DNA from 2 places in the Streptomyces sp. NPDC020958 genome. Region 2 is predicted to be linked to the other one. Evidence: riboswitches for the same ligand, from Rfam matches in the RefSeq annotation. Region 2 holds a riboswitch; the other holds the start of a gene.

Region 1 (7,923 bases), on a different contig from region 2:
AGGACGGCGACCCCGGCGGCGAGCTGCCAGACGAAGCGGAGGTAGCCGGTGGTGTACTCGGTGAGCAACGCGCGCGTGGCACCCGCCTTCCCGGCCATCTGCACGGCTTCCGAGTAGCGCTTCGCCGACACCATGAAGAGCGCGCCGAAGCCGGTGGTGATCAGGAACCAGCGGGACAGCGGGATGCCGAGGGCGAGCCCGCCGATCATCGCCCGCATCAGGAACCCGGTGGTGACGACGGCGAGGTCGACGACCAGGACGTGCTTCAGGCTGACGCAGTAGGCCAGTTGCATGGCCAGGTAGGCGATCAGGAGGACGGCTACCAGGGGTGGGGCCAGCCGGGCGGCGAGCAGGGGTCCCAGGGCCGCCAGGACGCCTCCCACGGTGTAGGCGACGGGGACCGGGACCTGTCCGGCGGCGACCGGGCGGCGGCACTTGACGGGGTGGGCGCGGTCGGCCTCGGCGTCCCGGGCGTCGTTGATCAGGTAGACGGCGGCGGCGCAGGCGGTGAACAGGGCGAAGACCAGGGCCTCGCGCAGCAGGGCGGACACCGAGAAGAGGCGCCCGGCGGCGGCCGGGGCGGCGATGACGAGGACGTTCTTGACCCACTGCTTGGGTCGGGTGGTCTTCAGCAGGCCCGTGAGGAGGAGGCCGGGGGCGAGGTGCGCGCGTGCCCGTCCGGACGGCCGGAGGGGGTGGCCGCGCTGTTCGTGCAGTGTCGTTTCGGCAGACGTCTCGCCGGCAGGTGTCCCGTCGGCGAGCGTCCCGTCGGCGAGCGTCTCGCCGGCCGCGTGGGCGGTCTCGGTCACGGCCGCCTCCCCGCGTGCGAGGCGCCGGGCACTCCCTCGCGCATCCAACGCGCTCCCGCGCGCGCCGTGAGCGCTCCCAGTGCCGCGCCCGCCGCCACGTCCGTCGGGTAGTGCACGCCGGCGACCAGCCGGGAGAGGCACACGGCGACCGCGAGGGGCGCAAGTCCGGACGCGCCGAGCGCCCCGAAGGCGACGGCGGCCGCCGTCGCGGAGGTGGCGTGCGAGCTGGGGAAGGAGTGCCGGCCGGCGGTCCGCACCCGGGGCCGTACATGCGCGGGGCGCGCCCGTCGTACGACCCGTTTCACGGCCATGCTGCCGAGGTGCGCGCCCGCGACCAGCGCCGTGCCGCGCAACCAGGCGCCGCGCCGCGCGCCGTCCACGGCGGCCCCGGCTAGGCCCGCCGCGAGCCAGAGCGCACCGTGTTCCCCGGCGAGGGAGAGACCGCGTGCGGCCGACGCGACGCGTGGATCGGCGCCGCAGGCGTGCAGCGCGGTCAGGATCCGGTGGTCCATGTCGTCCATTGGACTCACTGTTCACCTTCACGCGGCCAAAGCTACGACCCTATTGAGCGACATTCGGACAATCACCCGTTTCGGGGAGTCAGGTGATCTTTCGTAACCAATCCCCTGTAAAACCCATAACCACCCATACGGCAGGGATACGGTCGTCCCCATGCCTGGAAAGCCCGGCGGACCCACCGCGCCCGAAGTCACCGTCCCCGTCACCGGCTGGGGCCGCACCGCCCCCACCGCCGCCCGTCTGATCCGCCCCCGCACCTACCAGGAGGCGGCCGACGCGATCCGCACCTGCGGGGTGCGCGGCGGTATCGCCCGGGGCCTGGGGCGGGCGTACGGCGACGCGGCGCAGAACGCCGGCGGCGCCGTGCTCGACATGACGGGTCTCGACCGCATCCATGCCATCGACGCGGACGGCGGCACCGTGCTGTGCGACGCAGGGGTCTCGTTGCACCGCCTGATGGAGGTGCTGCTGCCGCTCGGCTGGTTCGTCCCGGTGACCCCGGGGACCCGCCAGGTGACGGTGGGCGGCGCGATCGGCGCCGACATCCACGGCAAGAACCACCATGTCTCGGGATCGTTCTCCCGTCACGTGCTGTCCTTCGAACTGCTCACCGCCGACGGCCACGTCCGCACGGTGAGCCGCGGCACCCCGCTGTTCGACGCGACGGCCGGCGGCATGGGTCTGACCGGGGTGATCCTCACGGCGACCGTCCGCCTCCTCCCCGTCGAGACGTCGTACATGTCCGTCGACACCGAACGCGCCACCGACCTCGACGACCTGATGACCCGGCTCACCGCCACCGACCACCGCTACCGCTACTCGGTCGCCTGGATCGACCTGCTCGCGCGCGGGGCGGCCACCGGCCGCGCGGTGCTCACGCGCGGCGACCACGCCCCCCGGGAGGCGCTCGGCGAGCACACCCGCGCCGGGCGCGCCCCCCTCGCCTTCCACCCCCGCACCCTTCCCGCCGCCCCCGCCTTCGTCCCCGACGGCCTCCTCGGCCGCACCACCGTGGGCCTGTTCAACGAAGTCTGGTACCGCAAGGCCCCCCGCGCCCGGGTGGGCCGGCTCCAGCACGTCTCCACGTTCTTCCACCCCCTGGACGGCGTCCCGCACTGGAACCGCGTCTACGGCCGGGCCGGATTCGTCCAGTACCAGTTCGCCGTCGGACACGGCCGGGAGGACACGCTGCGCCGGATCGTGACCCGGGTCTCCGAGCACCGCTGCCCGTCCTTCCTGGCCGTCCTCAAACGCTTCGGCGACGCCGACCCCGGCTGGCTCTCCTTCCCCGTGCCCGGCTGGACCCTCGCCCTGGACATCCCGGCCGGCCTGCCCGGCCTCGCCGCCCTCCTCGACGGACTGGACGAGGAGGTGGCGGCCGCCGGTGGCCGCGTCTACCTCGCCAAGGACTCCCGGCTGCGTCCCGAACTGCTCGCCGCGATGTATCCGAGGCTCGACGAATTCCGTGCCCTGCGAGCGGAGTTGGACCCGCGCGGGGTGTTCGTCTCCGACCTGTCCCGCCGTCTCGGTCTCTAGCCCCCCGTCGTCAGGAGCTGTCGTGAAGGACGCCTTCGGAATGCCCCAGTCGCTGCTCGTCCTCGGCGGTACGTCCGAGATCGCGCTGGCCACCGCCCGCCGGCTGATCGCCCGCCGCACCCGCACGGTGTGGCTCGCCGGCCGCCCCTCCCCCGCGCTCGACCGGGCCGCCGCGCACCTGCGCACCCTCGGGCCCGACGTCCACACCGTCCCCTTCGACGCGCTCGACCCCGAGTCCCACGAGGCGGCCCTCGGCAAGGTCTTCGCGGAGGGCGACGTCGACGTGGTCCTGCTGGCCTTCGGCGTCCTCGGCGACCAGGCGGCCGACGAACGCGAGCCGCTCAGCGCCGTACGGGTCGCGCAGACCAACTACACCGGCGCCGTCTCGGCGGGCCTGGTGAGCGCACGGGCCCTGCAGGCCCAGGGCCACGGCTCACTGGTGGTCCTGTCGTCGGTCGCCGGGGAGCGGGCCAGGCGCTCCAACTTCATCTACGGCTCCAGCAAGGCGGGCCTGGACGCCTTCGCCCAGGGCCTGGGCGACGCCCTGCACGGGACGGGTGTGCACGTGATGGTCGTACGGCCGGGCTTCGTACGGTCGAGGATGACCGAGGGCCTGGAGGAGGCCCCCCTGGCGACGACCCCGGAAGCGGTGGCGACGGCGATCGAGACGGGCCTGCGGCGGCGCTCGGAGGTGGTGTGGGTACCGGGCGCCCTGCGCCTGGTGATGTCGGCCCTGCGCCACGCACCACGATCGGTGTTCCGGCGGCTGCCGATCTAGTCGGGCCCGCGGCCTACCGACTGGCGATGCTTCCCCGCTCCACATGCCCCACCTGAGGAGGCACGACGACCCCGGAGCCCCCGAAGACGAACTCACGCAGCTTCCGCCACACCCCGTCCGCCCCCTGCTCGTACAACGCGAACCCCATGCACGGCCACTCGGCCTCGAACCCCGCCAGCTCGGCGAACGCCCGGTCCATCGCCGCCTCGTCGATCCCGTGGGCGACGGTCACGTGCGGGTGGTACGGGAACTGCAACTCCCGCTCCAGCGGCCCCGACGCGTCCCGCACCCGCGACTGCAGCCACGCGCACTCCTCGGCCCCCCGGTCCACCCGGACGTACACCACCGGCGAGAGCGGCCGGAACGTACCGGTGCCGCACAGCCGCATCGGAAACGGCCGGCCCGCCGCGGCGACCTCGCTCAGGTGGGCCTCCACCGCGGCCAGCGCCCCCGCGTCGACCTCGGTCGGCGGCAGCAGGGTCACGTGCGTGGGAATGCCATGGGCCGCGGCGTCGCCGAAGCCCGCGCGCCGCTCCTGGAGCAGGCTGCCGTGAGGCTCCGGGACCGCGATCGACACGCCGATCGTTACGGTCCCCACGTCATCTCCCGTCGGTCGTGATGGTGGACGGGTGTCGGGTTCGTACCCGGCCGTCCGGCTATCGACTGTACGGCCACGGCCGCCTCGCGGGCAGCCGTGGCCGAAGTGATGTGCAGCGCTTCGCTCCGCCCGGTGACGGCTCAGTGCTTGGCGGGCAGGAAGCCGACGCGGTCGTAGGCCTGCGCAAGGGTCTCGGCCGCGACCGCGCGCGCCTTCTCCGCGCCCTTGGCCAGGATCGAGTCGAGGGTCTCCGAGTCGTCCAGGTACTGCTGGGTGCGCTCGCGGAAGGGGGTCACGAACTCGACCATGATGGCGGCGAGGTCCGTCTTGAGCGCGCCGTACATCTTGCCCTCGTACTCCTGCTCCAGCTCGGCGATCGACGTGCCGGTGAGGGTGGAGTGGATGGTGAGCAGGTTCGAGACGCCCGGCTTCTGAGCGTGGTCGTAGCGGATCACCGTGTCGGTGTCGGTGACCGCGCTCTTCACCTTCTTCGCGGTCACCTTGGGGTCGTCGAGGAGGTTGATGAGGCCCTTCGGCGTGGACGCCGACTTGCTCATCTTGATCGACGGGTCCTGGAGGTCGAAGATCTTCGCCGTCTCCTTGAGGATGTACGGCTTCGGGACGGTGAAGGTCTCGCCGAACCGGCCGTTGAAGCGCTCGGCGAGGTCACGGGTGAGCTCGACGTGCTGGCGCTGGTCCTCGCCGACGGGCACCTCGTGGGCCTGGTACAGCAGGATGTCGGCGACCTGGAGGATCGGGTACGTGAACAGGCCGACGCTCGCGCGGTCGGCGCCCTGCCGGGCCGCCTTGTCCTTGAACTGGGTCATCCGGCTGGCCTCGCCGAAGCCGGTGAGGCAGTTCATGACCCAGGCGAGCTGGGCGTGCTCGGGGACATGGCTCTGCACGAAGAGGGTGCAGCGGTCCGCGTCCAGGCCGGCGGCGAGCAGCTGGGCGGTGGCGAGCCGGGTGTTGGCGCGCAGGTCCGCGGGGTCCTGCGGGACCGTGATCGCGTGCAGGTCGACGACCATGTAGAAGGCGTCGTGGGACTCCTGGAGGGCCACCCACTGGCGGACGGCGCCGAGGTAGTTGCCCAGGTGGAACGAACCGGCGGTGGGCTGGATGCCGGAGAGCACGCGAGGTCGGTCTGAGGCCATGTTCACCATTCTCTCAGAGACCTCGGGGGGTTTCGGTGCGCGGGGAACCGCGGGCCGCTGGGGGCCGGTCGCGCAGTTCCCCGCGCCCCTTTCAGGGGCACTCAGCCGAGGTCGATCTCCGGGTACAGCGGGAAGCCCGCCACCAGGTCGGTCGCGCGCTGGGCGATCTCCGTGGACACCTTCTCGTCGAGGACGTGGCTCGCCTTGCTCGGCGCGCCCGACTTCGTGGTACCCGGCTCGGTGGTGGTGAGGACGCGGTCGATCAGGCCCGCGACCTCGTCCATCTCGGCCGTGCCCAGGCCCCGCGTGGTCAGCGCCGGGGTGCCGATGCGGATGCCGGAGGTGTACCAGGCGCCGTTCGGGTCGGCCGGGATCGCGTTGCGGTTGGTGACGATGCCCGAGTCGAGGAGCGCGGACTCGGCCTGGCGGCCGGTGAGGCCGTAGGAGGAGGCCACGTCGATCAGGTTGAGGTGGTTGTCGGTGCCGCCGGTGACCAGGGTGGCGCCCCGGCGCATCAGGCCCTCGGCCAGCGCGCGCGAGTTGTCCACGATCCGCTGGGCGTAGTCCTGGAACGCGGGCTGCCGGGCCTCGGCGAGGGCGACGGCCTTGGCGGCCATGACGTGCGGGAGCGGGCCGCCGAGGACCATCGGGCAGCCGCGGTCGACCTGGTCCTTGAGGGAGTCGTCGCACAGGACCATGCCGCCGCGCGGGCCGCGCAGCGACTTGTGGGTGGTGGTGGTGACGATCTGGGCGTGCGGGACCGGGTCGAAGTCGCCGGTGAGGACCTTGCCGGCGACCAGGCCCGCGAAGTGCGCCATGTCGACCATGAGGGTCGCGCCGACCTCGTCGGCGATCTCCCGCATGATCCGGAAGTTCACCAGGCGGGGGTACGCGGAGTAGCCGGCGACGATGATGAGCGGCTTGAACTCACGGGCCTGGGCGCGCAGCGCGTCGTAGTCGATGAGGCCGGTGGCCGGGTCGGTGCCGTAGGAGCGCTGGTCGAACATCTTTCCTGAGATGTTCGGGCGGAAGCCGTGGGTGAGGTGGCCGCCCGCGTCCAGGGACATGCCGAGCATCCGCTGGTTGCCGAAGGCCTGCCGCAGTTCCGCCCAGTCGGCCTCGGTCAGGTCGTTGACCTGGCGGGCGCCGGACTTCTCCAGGAAGGGGACCTCGACGCGGTCGGCGAGGACGGCCCAGAAGGCGACCAGGTTGGCGTCGATGCCGGAGTGCGGCTGCACGTAGGCGTGGCGGGCGCCGAACAGCTCGCGGGCGTGCTCGGCGGCGAGGCCCTCGACGGTGTCGACGTTGCGGCAGCCGGCGTAGAAGCGGCGGCCGATGGTGCCCTCGGCGTACTTGTCGCTGAACCAGTTGCCCATCGCGAGCAGGGTCGCCGGGGAGGCGTAGTTCTCGGACGCGATCAGCTTGAGCATCTCGCGCTGGTCGGCGACCTCCTGACCGATGGCGTCGGCGACGCGCGGCTCGACGGCGCGGATCACGTCGAGGGCGGCGCGGTAGGCGGTGGACTCGGTGGACAGGGGCGCGGACTTGTCAGTCATTCGGGACCTCCGGACATGTCGTTCGGCACTCACGGTTCGGCCCAGGCGCACGGCACTCGGTCACAACACGAGCCGCTCCCCGATGGTCGGTCCCATCCCAGCGCGCCAGTCACGGCCCTCCGGTCACATTACCGGGCACGCCCGGCCCGGGGGCCGTGGCGTCCACCAGTCGGGCACGGACAAGAGGTAGGAAAGGGGTAATCCCGCCGCGTCCCCCGGAGTCGCCGTGACCACTACGGAAGCCCTCGTCGCCGCCGCCGAGCTGCACAGCGCGCCTACCTACCACCCGCTGCCGGTGGTGATCGCCACGGGCGAGGGGGCGTGGCTGACCGACGTCGAGGGGCGCCGGTACCTGGACTTCCTGGCCGGTTACTCGGCGCTGAACTTCGGACACGGCCACCCGCGCCTGGTCGCGGCGGCGAAGGCGCAGCTCGAACGGGTGACCCTGACGTCCCGGGCCTTCCACCACGACCGGTTCGCCGCGTTCTGCACCGAGCTGGCGGAGCTGTGCGGGATGGAGATGGTGCTGCCGATGAACACCGGGACGGAGGCGGTGGAGACGGCGGTGAAGACGGCCAGGAAGTGGGGGTACCGGGTCAAGGGCGTGCCCGCGGAGATGGCCAAGGTGGTGGTCGCGGGCGGCAACTTCCACGGCCGTACGACCACGGTGATCTCCTTCTCCACCGACCCCGAGGCACGGGCGGACTACGGGCCGTACACGCCCGGCTTCGAGATCGTCCCGTACGGCGACCTGACGGCCCTGCGCGCCGCGCTGACCGAGAACACGGTCGCCGTGCTCCTGGAGCCGATCCAGGGCGAGGCCGGGGTGATCGTGCCGCCGGCGGGCTATCTGGCGGGCGTGCGGGAGCTGACCCGCGAGCGGGACGTGCTGTTCGTCGCGGACGAGATCCAGTCCGGTCTCGGGCGGACCGGGCGCACGTTCGCGTGCGAGCACGAGGGGGTCGTGCCCGAC
Region 2 (14,984 bases):
TCGTACTCCTTCCTCAGCTCCTCGGCGCGCCGCGCCGTGCGGTGCCAGGACATCCGGGCCAGCCCCAGGTACTCGGCCTCCAGCTGACGCTCCAGGTCCTCCCGTTGGGTGTCCGTCAGCCAGCCCAGCCGGTCCGCCGCCCGGGCCCCCGCCGCCCGGCCCTCCTCGCGCGCCGCCGCGAGCAGCAGATGACCCTCCACCTGACGCACCAGTGCGCGTTCCTCCTTCCGCGCCGTCACCGGGCGGTCAACTCCCGCTCCGGAAGCGGATGGTGCAGATCGAACGCCGGGGACTCACTGCGGATCCGGGGCAGCGTAGTGAAGTTGTGCCGCGGGGGCGGGCAGGAGGTCGCCCACTCCAGCGAGCGGCCGTAGCCCCACGGGTCGTCCGTCTCGACCAGCACCCCGTACCGCGCGGTCTTCCAGACGTTGTAGAAGAACGGGAGCAGGGACGAGCCCAGCAGGAACGAGAAGATCGTCGAGACCGTGTTGAGGGTGGTGAGCCCCTCGACCGCCAGGTAGTCGGGGATCCGGCGCTGCATGCCCTCCGCGCCCAGCCAGTGCTGGACCAGGAACGTGCCGTGGAAGCCGGTGAAGAGGGTCCAGAAGGTGATCTTCCCGAGGCGTTCGTCCAGCATCTTCCCGGTGAACTTGGGCCACCAGAAGTGGAATCCGGCGAACATCGCGAAGACGACCGTGCCGAAGACCACGTAGTGGAAGTGGGCGACCACGAAGTACGAGTCGGAGACGTGGAAGTCGAGCGGCGGGGAGGCGAGCATCACCCCGGTCAGGCCGCCGAAGACGAACGTCACCAGGAAGCCCATGGTCCAGAGCATCGGTGTCTCGAACGACAGGGAGCCCTGCCACAGGGTGCCGATCCAGTTGAAGAACTTCACTCCCGTCGGGACGGCGATCAGGAACGTCATGAAGGAGAAGAAGGGCAGCAGCACACCCCCCGTGACGTACATGTGGTGGGCCCAGACGGTGACCGAGAGACCGGCGATGGCGATGGTGGCCCCCACCAGGCCCAGGTACCCGAACATCGGCTTGCGGGCGAAGACCGGGATGACCTCGCTGATGATGCCGAAGAACGGCAGCGCGATGATGTACACCTCCGGGTGACCGAAGAACCAGAACAGGTGCTGCCAGAGCAGCGCGCCGCCGTTTTCCGCGTCGAAGACGTGGGCGCCGAACTTCCGGTCCGCCTCCAGCGCGAACAGGGCCGCCGCGAGCACCGGGAAGGCGAGGAGCACGAGCACGGCGGTGAGCAGGACGTTCCACACGAAGACCGGCATGCGGAACATGGTCATTCCGGGGGCCCGCATGCAGATGATCGTGGTGATGAAGTTGACCGCGCCGAGAATCGTGCCGAAACCGGAGAAGGCCAGGCCCATGATCCACATGTCGGCGCCGATCCCCGGCGTGCGCACCGCGTCCGAGAGCGGGGCGTAGGCGAACCAGCCGAAGTCGGCCGCCCCCTGCGGGGTCAGGAAGCCGCCCACCGCGATCGTCGAGCCGAGCAGGTAGAGCCAGTAGGCCAGCATGTTCAGGCGTGGGAACGCCACGTCGGGGGCGCCGATCTGGAGCGGCATGATCCAGTTGGCGAAGCCCGCGAACAACGGGGTCGCGAACATCAGCAGCATGATCGTGCCGTGCATCGTGAAGGCCTGGTTGAACTGTTCGTTCGACATGATCTGCAGGCCCGGGCGAGCCAGTTCCGCCCGCATGAACAGGGCGAGCACACCACCGACGCAGAAGAACGAGAACGCCGTGACCAGGTACAGCGTTCCGATCGTCTTGTGATCCGTGGTCGTGAGCCACGTGGGGTTCCTCATGCCCCGCCTGTGTCCGGGCACCGCCCGCCGGTCACACTCGGCGGGTGCGACGAGCGTCACCGCGCAGGGTGTGACGATCGGGAAGGTGCCGGACACGAAGGGAACATGAGCAACGACGAGATCTTCGCCGCTGCCTATCGCGAGCACTACTGGGCGGTCAGCCGCTATGTCGCGCGGCGACTGGACGGGCGGACCAGCGAGGTGGAGGAAGTGGTGGCGGACGTGTTCACGGTGGCCTGGCGCCGCCGCGCCGACCTGCCGGCGGCTCCGCTGCCCTGGTTGTACGGCGTGGCACGCAACTGCCTCGCCAACGCGGTACGCGGCTACGGGCGTCGGCGCAGGCTGCTGGACCGGCTCGGCAACGACGAGACCGCGCACGGGCGCCACGTCATGGACAGCCCGGACACCGAGCGGCCCGGCGCCTGGGTGCACGAGGCACTGGCCCGGCTGTCCCCGGCCGACCAGGAGGTGCTCCGGCTGGCCGCGTGGGAGGACCTCGGCGTCGACGAGATCGCGGTCGCCCTGGACTGCGGCAACCGTGCCGCGGCGATGCGGCTGCACCGGGCCCGCGGCCGGCTCAGAGCCGAGATAGACCGACTGCGCCCCCCTGCCGCCGAGGCCCTGCCCGAGGAGGACCGCCATGGCTGACGAACTCGACCTGCTCCGCACCGCCGACCCGGCACCCGCCGACGGCCCCCACTTCGCCGACGGCCCCCTGCCCCGCCACGCCGAACAACACCTCACCCACCTCCTGCACACACCCGACCCGCTGCCCACGGACGGGGGGCCGGCTGCGGATGGCGGGTCGGCCGCGGATGGCGGGTCGGCCGCGCATGGTGAGTCGCCCGCGCACGGCCGGGCGTCCACCGGTGACCGGGGGCCCGCGGGCAGTCCGTTGCCCGGGGGAGGCTGGGCGCCCACCGGTGGTCGGGTGCCCGTGGATGGTTCGTTGCCCGGGGGCGGCTGGGTTTCCTTCGGCGGGTGGGTGGCAGGCGACGGTCCGGTGGCCGCGGATGTCCGCGACGGCGGAGGCGGCCTCTTGGGCCGGCGGCACCCTGACCGCTCGCCGCACCCGGACGGTTCGGGGCTCGCGGGCCGCTCCGGTGCACCCTCCCTGGACCGGCGGGCCCGGTGGCACCCCGGCCGGTCGCTGTGCCGTCGTCGTCCCGGGCGGCCGGTTCGGGTCGTGTGGGGGCTGGCCGCGACCGTCGTCGTGGTCGCCGTGGCGCTGAGCGTGCTGCTCGGTGGCTCCGGCACCGTACCCGCCGTCGCCGCGCCCCGGCCGCTGGCCGTCCGCGCGCACTCCACCGCCGTACCGCTCGCGCAGGTCGCGGAACTGGCCCGCGTCGCGGCGGTCGACGGGTCCCCGGGGCTGCGCCAGGGCACCCACGTGCAGTCCTGGAGTCTCGGCATGAGTGACGACGGGCCGCCCATCACCCTTCCCGAGGAGCGCGTGGTGCGCTGGCGGGCGGACGGCAGTCACACCGAGGTGGTCGTGGCCACCGACCCGAGCCACCCGGGCCGTCCGGTCCTCACCGACGGCGGCCTCGCCGAGGACGGGAAGGTGCTCAGCCGGCACACCTTCCCGCCGATGTGGGGCGACGCCCCGCCGCTGGCCACGCCCCCGCACGACCCCGGAAAGCTGCGTACCTACCTGTCCGAGCTCGTCAACAGCAGCACCCTCACCACCAGTGAACTCCTCGACGCCACCCGGGAGTTGCTGGACAACTGGACACTCGGCGCCCGCGAGACGGCCGCCCTGGCCGCCCTCCTCGCCGACGCCGAGGGACTGCGCCCGGCCGGCCAGGTCACCGACCGCCTCGGCCGCACCGGGCAGGCGTACGTCTGTGAAGGGGCCGCCGGCGCCCGCCGGATGCTGATCCTGGACCCGGGTACCGGCGCCGTACTCGGCCTGGAGACCACGTTCACCCGGGACGATCCCGAGTACGGCGTGCGGGCCGGGGACGTCATGGAGTACAGCGCCTGGCTGCGCTGACCCTCACGCCCCGAGCTGCCGGGCGGCCGCCGTCACCGTCTGCTCCAGCAGCACGGCGATGGTCATCGGGCCGACGCCGCCCGGCACCGGCGTGATCAGCGAGGCCCGCTCGACGGCGGTGTCGAAGTCGACGTCACCGACGTTGCCCTCGTTGTAGCCCGCGTCGAGCACCACCGCGCCCGGCTTGATGTCCTGGCCCCGGATCAGCCGGGGCCGGCCGACGGCGGCGACCACGATGTCCGCCTCGCGCACGGCCGCCGACAGGTCCCGGGTGCGGGAGTGGCAGTAGGTGACGGTGGCGTCCCTGGCGAGGAGCAGCATGCCGGTCGGCTTGCCGAGGATCGCGCTGCGGCCCACGACCACCGCCCGCTTCCCGGCCGGGTCGACGTCGTACGCGTCGAGCAGCCGCAGGATGCCGCCGGGTGTGCAGGAGACGAAGCCCGGCAGCCCGAAGCTCATCGTCGCGAACGACGCGAAGGTCACGCCGTCCACGTCCTTCTCCGGGGCGATCGCCTCGAACGCGGCCCGCTCGTCGACGTGTTCGCCGACGGGGTGCTGGAGCAGGATGCCGTGCACCGCGGGATCCGCGGACAACTCCCTCAGCACGCCGACCAGTTCGTCGGTGGTCGTGGCGGCGGGCAGGGGCACGTGCCGGGAGGCGATGCCTGCCTTGCGGCTGCGGTTCTGCTTCATCCGTACGTAGGTGACGGACGCGGGGTCGTCACCGACCAGCACGGTCGCCAGACACGGCGTGACGCCGGTGCGCGCGGTGAGGTCTGCGGCCCGCCGCGCGGTCTCCTCGACGATCCGGCGGGCGACGGCGGTTCCGTCCATGAGACGGCCCTGGGACGTCTGGGGCATGGGGCACACTCCTGAGCTGATGCACGATGGATCGCCCAGGCGCACGGCATCGACGGTGCGGGCCGCTCCCCGGTGGTGCTCCACCTCAGCGCCAGTCACGGCCCGCCCCCAGGTTAACCGAGGGCGCCGCGACGCGTGTGTCCCAGTCCTGCGCACACCGAGAAGGTCCAGGTCACACGGGTGCTGACCTGGACCCTCGGGCCTCGGCCGACTACTCGTCGTCCCATGCCTGGATCATGATCTGTTCGGCTATCTTTCCGTCGCGCAACGTGATCATCGATTCGGCGAGCACCCGGACGCCGTCCGCGTACTCGCAGGACTCGGTGAACGCGGCCCGGTCGCCCTGCACGACGCACCGGTCCAGCTTGTGCGTCATGTCCCGGCTGTAGACGTCGTCCAGCATCGCGGCGATGTCCTTGCGGCCGTGCAGGATCTTCGGATGGCTGGGCTGGGCGTTGCGGTCGACGATGCGGATCTCCGCGTCGTCCGTGTAGAGCGCCAGCAGGGAGTTCCCGGTGTTCCCCTCTATGGCCCGGCGCAGTGTGTCGGTGTCGAACGTGGAGCCTGTCGTGGTGCCCATGGTGACCTCCTGCGGGGCCCGCGACCCGATGCGGGAGCAGGCCGCGAGAGCCCCTCACTCCGAGGCTCCTCCGTCCCGGACGGCTCGGCAAACGCAGGCCGGGCGCTCCTCCTGACGGGTGAGGCCGGGCGGCCGCCCGTGTCCGGCCCGGCGCCGGGGCCGTTGCTGAGGGCATGATCTCAACACGACGTATCGTCGCCGCCGTCGGACTGGCCGTCGGGGTCACCGGCCTTGCCGCGCCGCTGGCGAACGCGGCCGACGCGAGCCCGCAGCATCCAGGGAAGCTCACCGCGCTCGGGGTGCTCGACTCGGTCGCCACCAGCGACATCCCCGCGAAGTACCAGGGCAGGATGCCGAAGGTCTCGGAGCAGGTGCAGGGCCTGAACGGAGTCCACAAGCTCGGCGAGCTGCACCAGGTCACCGACCTGGCCGCGCCCGCCACGGGGCTGCTGCCGGGCATCGAAGCCTGATCCCGGCCGCATCCCCCGGGCCGTCCCGGCGGGGGACGGCCCTCCTTCCTCCCCTCCCCTTCCCTTCTTCGTCCGCGCCCTCAGTGCTCCGAGGCCAGGAACTGGGTCGCCGCCAGCTCCGCGTACAGCGGATCCGCCGCCACCAGTTCCCGGTGCGTGCCCACCGCGCGGACCCGGCCCGCGTCCATCACGACGATCCGGTCCGCCATCGTCACCGTCGACAGGCGGTGCGCGACCACCAGCACCGTGGTCGACCGGGCCACGTCGGCGACCGTGTCCCTGAGGGCCGCCTCGTTCACCGCGTCCAGCTGCGAGGTCGCCTCGTCGAGCAGCAGCAGCCGGGGCCTGCGCAGCAACGCCCGGGCGATCGCCACCCGTTGGCGCTCGCCCCCGGACAGCTTGGTCCCGCGATGCCCGACCAGGGTTCCGAGCCCGTCCGGCAGCCGCGCGACCAGTCCGTCCAGCCGGGTCGTCTTGACCACCCGCGCGACCGCGTCCTCGTCCGCCTCCGGGTTGCCCAGCAGAAGATTGTCCCGCAACGACCCCGACAGCACCGGCGCGTCCTGTTCGACGTACCCGATGGCCGAGCGCAGCAGCGGCAGTTCCCATGCGTCGAGCGGGCGGCCGTCCACGGCGATCGTGCCGGACTCCGGGTCGTAGAACCGCTCGATCAGCGAGAACACGGTGGTCTTGCCCGCACCGGACGGCCCGACGAAGGCCGTCATGCCCCGGGCGGGGATGTCGAAGCTCACCCCGTGGTGGACGTACGGCAGGTCGTCGGCGTAGCGGAAACGTACGTCGGTGAAGGCGACGGCGGCCGGTTCGGCACCGGCGGACGGCAACTCTGCGGGCGCGGAGGGCGGTTCGGCGGGCAGTCGCAGCGCCTCCTGGATCCGGGCGAGCGCGCCGGCGCCGGACTGGTACTGGGTGATCGCCCCGACGACCTGCTGGATCGGCTGCATCAGGTAGAAGACGTAGAGCAGGAACGCCACCAGCGTGCCCACGCCGATGGCGCCGGTCGCCACCCGCGCACCGCCCACCGCCAGCACCGTGATGAACGCCAGCTGCATCGCGAGTCCCGCCGTGTTGCCCGCCGCCGCCGACCACTTGGCGGCCCGCACGCTCTGCCGCCAGGACTCCTCGGCCGCCGCGTGCAGGGCCTGCTCCTCCCGGTGCTCGGCACCCGAGGCCTTCACCGTGCGCAAGGCGCCCAGCACCCGCTCCAGCGAGGCCCCCATCACCCCGACCGCGTCCTGGGCCCGGCGGCTGGCCCGGTTGATCCTGGGCACGATCGTGCCCAGCACGGTGCCCGCAGCGGCGATCACCACGAGCGTGACGGCCAGCAGCACGGGATCGACCACCCCCATCATCACCACGGTGGCGACCAGGGTGAGCCCGCCGGTTCCCAGGGCCACCAGCGAGTCCGTGGTCACCTCGCGCAGCAGCGTGGTGTCCGAGGTGATCCGCGCCATCAGGTCACCGGGTTCGGTGCGGTCCACGGCGGTGATCCTTAGCCGCAGCAGGTACGACGACAGGGTGCGCCGCGCGCCCAGCACCACCGACTCCGCGGTGCGCCTGAGCACGTACGAACCCAGCGCGCCCACCGCGGCGTTGCCCACCACCAGGGCCGCCATCGCCAGCAGCTTCCCGGTGATGGAACGGTCGTGCGACAGGTCGTCGATCAGCCCCCGGGCCACCAGCGGCAGCAGCAGCCCGGTCCCGCCCGTGACCAGCGAGAGCAGCGCGCCCGCCAACAGGGCCCAGCGGTGCGGCCGTACATAGGACAGGAGCAGCCGGAACACGGACGGGCCGCTCCGGTCGCTCGGCGGAACTGCTGCTGCGGCGGTCACGGTGCTCCTCGTCCGGGCGGTGGGCGGCGCCCCCCAGGCTACGACGGGGGATGCCGGTCCCGGCGCCGGATCAGCCGCGGGCGGAACCCAGCCTCGCGAGGGTCGCGTCGAGGTCGGTCGCGTGCGGCCGGTTGTGCGGGAGCCGCGCCAGCAGCGCCGCCATGCCGCAGGTGTCCGTGAGCGCGGAGAACACCAGGCCGCCCGCCACGCCGGCCGGCAGCAGCCGCCAGGCGGGGTGCACGAGGCCGAGGCCCAGTCCGGCGAGGACGGCCGCCCCGGCCGTGAGGCGGACCTGGCGTTCCATGGCCCACGGTGAGCGGGAGGGCCCGCGCTCCGGCCGGTGCAGGTCGTGGCCGCGCTCGGTCCAGCCGCGGGTGCCGCCGGTGAGGACGGACGCCGGGACGCCGTGCTCGGCGAGGTCGGCCCGGGCCTGCTCGGCCCGGGTGCCGGAGGCGCAGACGAGGAGGAGCCCGCCGCCGACGGCACGGAGCGCGGGCAGCGCCCGGCGCAGGCTGCCCAACGGGACGTTGTGGGCGCCGGGGAGGTGACCGGCGGCGTACTCGCCCGGGGTGCGGACGTCGACGACGGTCAGCTCCCGGAGGCGGGCACGGGCGTGGTCCGGGTCGATACCGGGGGGAGGGGTGGTCATGGTGGTGCGATCCTTCCTGGGGACGATGGACGAGGGGATGGCCCGGAGGGCGCGGTAAAATACCCCTACGGGTATGGGAGGAGTGGTTGTGGAGCTTCAGTTCGAGGCCGATGAACTCAAGTCGGTGCTGAACCGGCTGCGCCGGGCGCAGGGGCAGATCTCCGGAGTGATCAAGATGATCGAGGAGGGTCGCGACTGCGAGGACGTGGTCACCCAGCTGGCCGCCGCCTCGCGCGCCCTGGACCGGGCGGGCTTCGCGATCATCGCGACCGGACTCCAGCAGTGCGTCATCGATCCCGCCCGGGGTGGCACGGACGGCGAGACCGCCGAGCACATGAAGGCACGCCTGGAGAAGCTGTTCCTGTCGCTCGCCTGACCGCCGGCCGGCGTCAGCGCACCGCGTCGGCCAGCATGAACGCGGCCACCGCGAGCAGCGCGTAGGCGAACAGCCGCTGGAGCGTGCCCGCGAAGAGCCGGGCCGCGAGCCTTCTGCCGTCCCAGGCGCCGAGGACCGCGGCCCCGGCGAACGGGCCCACCGCCGACCAGTCGACGTCCGCCGCCGAACCGGTGCGCGCGGCCAGCGCGGTGAGCGAATTGATCGTGATGACGAGCAGGCTGGTGCCGACCGCCGCGCGCATCCGCAGGCCCACGACGTTCACCAGGGACGGTACGGCGAGAAAGCCGCCGCCCACACCGAGCACCCCGGTCACCGCCCCGAGCCCGGCCCCCGCCCCGGCCACCCGGGAGGGCCGCCCAGGGACGGGGGAGGCGCGGGGAACGGCGGGCCGCAGCATGCGCAGCGCCGCCGCCGCGGCCAGCACGGCGAACGCTCCGGTCAGCAGCGCGCCCGGGAGATGCCGGGACACCAGCCCGCCCACCGCCGCCGGCCCGATACCGGCCGCCGCGAACAGCGCGCCGGCCCGCCAGCGCACCGTGCCCTCGCGGGCGTGCGCGACGAGCGCGGTCGCCGAGGTGACCGTGACCACGACCAGGCTCGCGGCCCCGGCCGCGGCCGGGGTGAAGCCGAGCAGGTAGATCAGCGCGGGCACGGCCAGCACACTGCCGCCGCCGCCCAGCGCCCCGAGCGCCAGCCCGGTGAGGGCCCCGGCGTCGAGGGCGAGCAGGAGCGTGCTCATCCGGTCGGGTCCGCGGGAAGCACCGGAAGTCCTGCCGCGCGGGCCGCCGGGAAGGCGTCGTCGACGGCGACCACGTCCCGCCCGGCCGCGTCGAGCAGCGACGCGGCGACGGCGGCGCGCATCCCGCCCGCGCAGTGCACCCACACCGTGCCGGTGGGTATGTCGTCCAGCCGCTCCCGCAGCTGGTGCAGGGGTATGTGGACCGAACCCCGCACGTGGTTCGCGGACCGCTCGGTGTCCCGGCGCACGTCCAGGACGACGACGCCCTCCGGGCCGTGCGCGGCCAGCTCCGCGAAGGTGCCCCGGGGGAAGGACCGGGGGTGTTCGCCCGCCCGCAGCCAGGACTCCGGGGTCCCGGTGGCGGCCGCGGCCGGGCGGTCGATGCCGACGCGTGTCAGCTCCCGCTGGGCGGCGGCGATCCGGTCGGCCGACTCGGCGAGCAGCGTCACCGGCCTGCCCCAGGGCAGCAGCCAGGCCAGCTGGGTGGCCAGCTGGCCGCCGGCCTCGAAGTTGAGACTGCCCGGCACATGTCCGGCGGCGAACGCCACCCGGTCGCGCAGGTCCACCACCCACTCCCCGGCGGCCAGCCGCGCCGCGATCTCGGCGGCGTCCGCCCGGCGTGGCGGGCTGAGGTCGACGGGGGCCGGACCGCCCGCGTTCAGGGGCCCCATGTGCGCGTAGTACGCCGGTACGTCGTCGAGCCCGGCCAGCAGCTCGGCCACGAACGTGTCGACGTCCTTGACCAGGGCGGCGTTCACCGTGCGCTCCCGGCCGATGGTGGTGGCCGTGCCGGACCCGTCGCCCGCCGAGCAGAAACTGCCGAAGCCGTGCGTCGGCAGCACCGCCGTCCCGTCCGGCAGTTCGGCGGCCAGCCGGTGCGCGGAGGCGTGCTGTGCCCGGGCCAGCTCGCCGGTCAGCCGGGGCTCCACCAGGTCGGGCCTGCCGACCGTGCCGATCAGCAGCGAGCCCCCGGTGAAGACGGCCACCGCCCGGCCGGCCTCCTCCAGGACGTACGACGTGTGGTGCGGGGTGTGTCCGGGGGTCGCCAGGGCGCGCAGCGCGAGCCCCTGCTCGATCCCCAGGACGTCCCCGTCGGCCACCGGCACCCGCTCGTAGGCCACCCGCGCCCCGGCCGGCACCGCGTACCGGGCACCGGTCAGGCGGGCCAGTTCGAGGCCGCCGGAGACGTAGTCGTTGTGCACGTGGGTCTCCACGACATGCGTGAGCCGCACCCCGCGCCGGGCGACGGCCTCGATCACCCGGTCCACGTCCCGGGGCGGGTCGACGGCGACGGCGCCGTGCGCGCCGCCCGCCAGATAGCCGCGGTTGCCCAGCCCGGGCACCTCGACGGTGTCGACGAAGGACACGGCAGCACTCCTTTCCTCGCTCCCCGGTTCCATTACCCCGGGGGGTATGTCGAACACCGTAGCAGAGGTACCCCTGGGGGTATCTGGAGGCGGCGGGCCGGAAAGATCCGCGCTGATCGACGTGCTCCGTGCCGTTACCGATCAGTCACGCGTAGGGTCGGAAGGCAGCACGTCAGCAGAGCGACGAAAGGTCAGGACCATGGCGCAGGAAGTACGCGGCGTGATCGCACCGGGCAGGGACGAGCCCGTGCGGGTCGAGACGATCGTGGTGCCGGACCCCGGGCCGGGCGAAGCCGTCGTGCAGGTGCAGGCCTGCGGGGTCTGTCACACCGACCTGCACTACAAGCAGGGCGGGATCAATGACGAGTTCCCCTTCCTGCTCGGCCACGAGGCCGCCGGTGTCGTGGAATCGGTCGGCGAGGGCGTCACCGACGTGGCACCCGGCGACTTCGTGATCCTCAACTGGCGTGCGGTGTGCGGGAACTGCCGGGCCTGTCTGCGCGGCCGCCCCTGGTACTGCTTCAACACCCACAACGCGAAGCAGAAGATGACCCTCGCGTCGACCGGGCAGGAGCTCTCCCCGGCGCTCGGTATCGGCGCCTTCGCCGAGAAGACGCTGGTGGCGGCCGGACAGTGCACCAAGGTCGACCCGGCCGTCTCCCCGGCGGTCGCCGGACTGCTCGGCTGCGGGGTGATGGCGGGCATCGGTGCCGCGATCAACACCGGCAACGTCGGCCGGGGCGACTCGGTCGCCGTGATCGGCTGCGGCGGTGTCGGCGACGCGGCGATCGCCGGGTCGATCCTGGCGGGCGCCGCGAAGGTCATCGCCGTCGACATCGACGACCGGAAGCTGGCGAAGGCCCGCACCCTGGGCGCCACCCACACGGTGAACTCCCGCGAGAGCGACCCGGTCGAGGCGATCCGCGAACTGACCGGCGGCTTCGGCGCCGACGTCGTGATCGAGGCGGTCGGCCGCCCGGAGACGTACCGGCAGGCCTTCTACGCCCGCGACCTCGCCGGCACCGTCGTCCTGGTCGGCGTGCCCACCCCCGAGATGAAGCTCGAACTCCCGCTCCTGGACGTCTTCGGCCGCGGCGGCGCCCTCAAGTCCAGCTGGTACGGCGACTGCCTGCCGTCGAGGGACTTCCCCATGCTGATCGACCTGCACCTGCAGGGCAGGCTGCCGCTGGACGCCTTCGTGACCGAGACCATCCAGCTCGACGAGGTGGAGAAGGCCTTCGAGCGGATGCACGGCGGCGACGTGCTGCGTTCGGTGGTGGTGCTGTGATGACCACGCGCATCGAACGACTCGTCACCTCAGGGCAGTTCACCCTCGACGGCGGCACCTGGGACGTCGACAACAACGTGTGGATCGTCGGCGACGAACGCGAGGTGATCGTCATCGACGCCGCGCACGACGCCGAGGCCATCGCCGAGGCGGTCGCCGACCGCACACTGAAGGCGATCGTCTGCACCCACGCCCACAACGACCACATCGACGCCGCGCCCGCCCTCGCGGACCTCACCGGCGCCAAGATCTGGCTGCACCCCGACGACCTGCCGCTGTGGAAGTTCACCCACCCCGACCGCGACCCCGACAACCACCTGTCCGACGGTCTGGTCATCGAGGCCGCGGGCGCCGACCTGACCGTCCTGCACACCCCCGGTCACGCGCCCGGCGCCGTCTGCCTGTACGACCCCGCCCTGGGCGCCGTCTTCACCGGCGACACCCTCTTCCAGGGCGGCCCCGGCGCGACCGGGCGCTCGTACTCGCACTTCCCGACGATCATCGACTCCATCCGGGACAAGCTGCTCACCCTCCCGCCGGAGACGAAGGTCCTGACCGGACACGGCGACCCCACCACCATCGGTGCCGAGGCGCCCCACCTGGAGGAGTGGATCGCCCGGGGGCACTGAGCGGGACGCGGCGCGGACGGAAGGCGCGCGGGCGGCCCGGTCAGGTGGTCGTCGTCCGGGTCGGCCAGCGCGCCGGGTGCCCGGGCGGCAGCGCGAGGTCCTTCCGTACCGCGCTGTAGTACCCCTCGCGGCCGGCCCGCTGACGCTCCAGCAGGTGCTGCCAGGCGTCCGGGTCGACCGTCCCCGACCGCATGAACCTCTCCATCTCCATCACCGTGGTCACCCACTCCCGGGCCCGCTCCACCACGGCCGGGCTGCCCAGCATGATCAGCGCCTCACCGGCCGGGTCGCGCCCGTCGGTCGCCTCCGCCAGCAGCGGCTCGGCCTCGGCCGGGGACATCGGGTGCGGATGGGGGTCGTTGCCGAGGTGGGAGGCGACGCGGTACGTGAGATTCACCGACCTCTTGAGCGCCCGCGCGTATTCGCTGTACACGGTCAGCCGGCGCTCGTCCCAACGCGCCGCCTGCTCCCGTCGAAACCGTGCCCGGTCACCCCGGACCACGGCGAGATACGAACCGAGCGCGCCGATCACGACGCCTATGAGAGCCGGGAGTTGCTGCAAGAAGGCGGACATGTGCGCACGCTATCTGTCCTGTTGATCCTCGCGCCCGTACCGTCGTTGCCATGACCGGACTCCCTCGCTTCGCCGGACACCGGATCCTCGTCACGGGCGCGGCCCGCGGCGTCGGCGCCGCCGCCGCCCGGCGACTGGCCGAGGAGGGCGGCCGGGTGCTGCTGACCGACCGGGACCTGCCCGAGGCGGAGCGGACGGCGGCCGGGCTGCGGGACCGGGGGCTCGCGGCGTCGGCGTGCGCCTGCGACGTGGCCGACCGGGACTCGGTGGAAGCGGCCGTCGAGCGGGCCGTCACCTCCTTCGGCGGACTCGACGTCCTGGTGAACGGCGCCGCGCACTGCACCCCCGACGTCCCGCTCTTCGAGGACCAGCCGGACGACGCGTGGGACCTCGACCTCGACATCACCCTCACCGGCGTCCACCGCTGCTGCCGCGCCGCCCTCCCGCACCTCGCCGTCTCCGGCCGGGGCGCGATCGTGAGCATCGGCTCCGTCAACGCCGAGGCCGACTTCGGCAACCACGCCTACAGCGCCGCCAAGGCGGCCCTCGTCTCACTGACCCGCACCCTCGCCGGTCACGCGGCCGCCCGCGGGGTCCGGGTCAACCTGGTGGAGCCGGGCACGGTCCGCACCTCCGCCTGGGCGGGACGGGACGACGAACTCGACGCCGTCACAGCGCTCTACCCGTTGGGCCGGGTCGGCGAACCGGCGGACATCGCCGCAGCCGTCGCCTTCCTGGCCTCCCGGGACGCCGCCTGGATCACCGGCACGACCCTGCGCGTCGACGGCGGTCTCACCGCGGTGCACACGGGCTTCCACGCGGCCCTGCGACCGCACCGCACCGGGGGATCCGCCGTGCCCCGTCGCGGTGGAGCGCAGTAGCGTGGCCCGGCCGAGCCGGCGGGACCCCGGTACCGAAGTTCACCGTTTCGTCACAGACAGGCCTGGGCTACAACCAATGCCGTGGATCGGACGGTCTAGGGCGACGAGGCAGCAGGACACAGGAAGGAGACGTACTTCATATGGGGGACATACGCAGAAGGAGCGCCGTCGCGGTCGGGCTCACCGGGCTCGTCGCGCCGCTCGCGCTCGCCTTCTCCGCCGCACCGGCGCAGGCCGCGAGCTGCACCACGCAGGCGGGGCCTTACCAGAAGCAGGTGGAGAAGTTCCTCGGCCGGCCGGTCGACGGCAGGCAGTCCACCGCCGACTGCAAGGCGATCCAGGCATTCCAGAACAAACACGGCATCACGCCTGCCGTGGGCTACGCGGGTTCCGTCACCTGGGGAGTGATGGACCTGATGAACAAGCAGAAGGCCGTGGGGAACAACCCCAACAGGGACGGCAAGTGCCCGACGAACAAGGGCCGCATCGCCTGTGTCAATCTCAGCCTCCAGCTGAGCTGGATCCAGGACGGCGGCAAGCTGGTCTACGGTCCCGTCCCGGTCCGCACCGGCCGCAAGGGCTTCGTGACCCGCACCGGCCTGAAGAAGATCTACTGGCGTGACATCGACCACGTCTCGTCCGTCTACAACGTGCCGATGCCTTACAGCCAGTTCTTCGACGGCGGCCAGGCCTTCCACTCGGTGAACCTCAGCATGTGGAACCCGCCGGGCTCGCACGGCTGCGTCAACATGACCCCCACCGTCGCCAAGAAGTACTGGTCGCTGCTGAAGACCGGCGACGACGTCTTCGTCTACGGCCGCAAGCCGGGCACCTGACGGCACCCGGCCCGTCCCGGGGGGCTCAGCTCT

What was found. A riboswitch is a leader RNA that binds a small molecule or an ion and turns the genes downstream of it on or off. The one in region 2 is predicted to bind ZMP and ZTP.
Region 1: linked by a shared signal. The riboswitch ahead of ACZ3KP_RS40265 (glycine hydroxymethyltransferase) and the one ahead of ACZ3KP_RS03905 (bifunctional 5,10-methylenetetrahydrofolate dehydrogenase/5,10-methenyltetrahydrofolate cyclohydrolase) in region 2 are both predicted to bind ZMP and ZTP.

The regions. Positions count from the first base shown of each region.
Region 1 is NZ_JBVHFU010000029.1:28,536-36,458, forward strand. Features, by position in the region: gene ACZ3KP_RS40235 (decaprenyl-phosphate phosphoribosyltransferase) at 1-716, opposite strand, end outside; gene ACZ3KP_RS40240 (phosphatase PAP2 family protein) at 806-1,330, opposite strand; gene ACZ3KP_RS40245 (FAD-binding protein) at 1,482-2,864, shown strand; gene ACZ3KP_RS40250 (decaprenylphospho-beta-D-erythro-pentofuranosid-2-ulose 2-reductase) at 2,887-3,642, shown strand; gene ACZ3KP_RS40255 (2'-5' RNA ligase family protein) at 3,656-4,240, opposite strand; gene trpS (tryptophan--tRNA ligase) at 4,381-5,394, opposite strand; gene ACZ3KP_RS40265 (glycine hydroxymethyltransferase) at 5,496-6,950, opposite strand; ZMP/ZTP riboswitch at 6,983-7,073, opposite strand; gene rocD (ornithine--oxo-acid transaminase) at 7,177-7,923, shown strand, end outside.
Region 2 is NZ_JBVHFU010000001.1:849,384-864,367, forward strand. Features, by position in the region: gene ACZ3KP_RS03885 (hypothetical protein) at 1-239, opposite strand, end outside; gene ctaD (aa3-type cytochrome oxidase subunit I) at 236-1,834, opposite strand; gene ACZ3KP_RS03895 (RNA polymerase sigma factor) at 1,940-2,482, shown strand; gene ACZ3KP_RS03900 (CU044_5270 family protein) at 2,475-3,830, shown strand; gene ACZ3KP_RS03905 (bifunctional 5,10-methylenetetrahydrofolate dehydrogenase/5,10-methenyltetrahydrofolate cyclohydrolase) at 3,834-4,691, opposite strand; ZMP/ZTP riboswitch at 4,718-4,800, opposite strand; gene ACZ3KP_RS03910 (nuclear transport factor 2 family protein) at 4,903-5,271, opposite strand; gene ACZ3KP_RS03915 (hypothetical protein) at 5,445-5,741, shown strand; gene ACZ3KP_RS03920 (ABC transporter ATP-binding protein) at 5,822-7,591, opposite strand; gene ACZ3KP_RS03925 (rhodanese-like domain-containing protein) at 7,662-8,240, opposite strand; gene ACZ3KP_RS03930 (metal-sensitive transcriptional regulator) at 8,314-8,616, shown strand; gene ACZ3KP_RS03935 (sulfite exporter TauE/SafE family protein) at 8,630-9,376, opposite strand; gene ACZ3KP_RS03940 (MBL fold metallo-hydrolase) at 9,373-10,743, opposite strand; gene ACZ3KP_RS03945 (S-(hydroxymethyl)mycothiol dehydrogenase) at 10,943-12,031, shown strand; gene ACZ3KP_RS03950 (MBL fold metallo-hydrolase) at 12,031-12,660, shown strand; gene ACZ3KP_RS03955 (hypothetical protein) at 12,701-13,234, opposite strand; gene ACZ3KP_RS03960 (SDR family NAD(P)-dependent oxidoreductase) at 13,285-14,115, shown strand; gene ACZ3KP_RS03965 (L,D-transpeptidase) at 14,256-14,951, shown strand; gene ACZ3KP_RS03970 (Gfo/Idh/MocA family protein) at 14,977-14,984, opposite strand, start outside.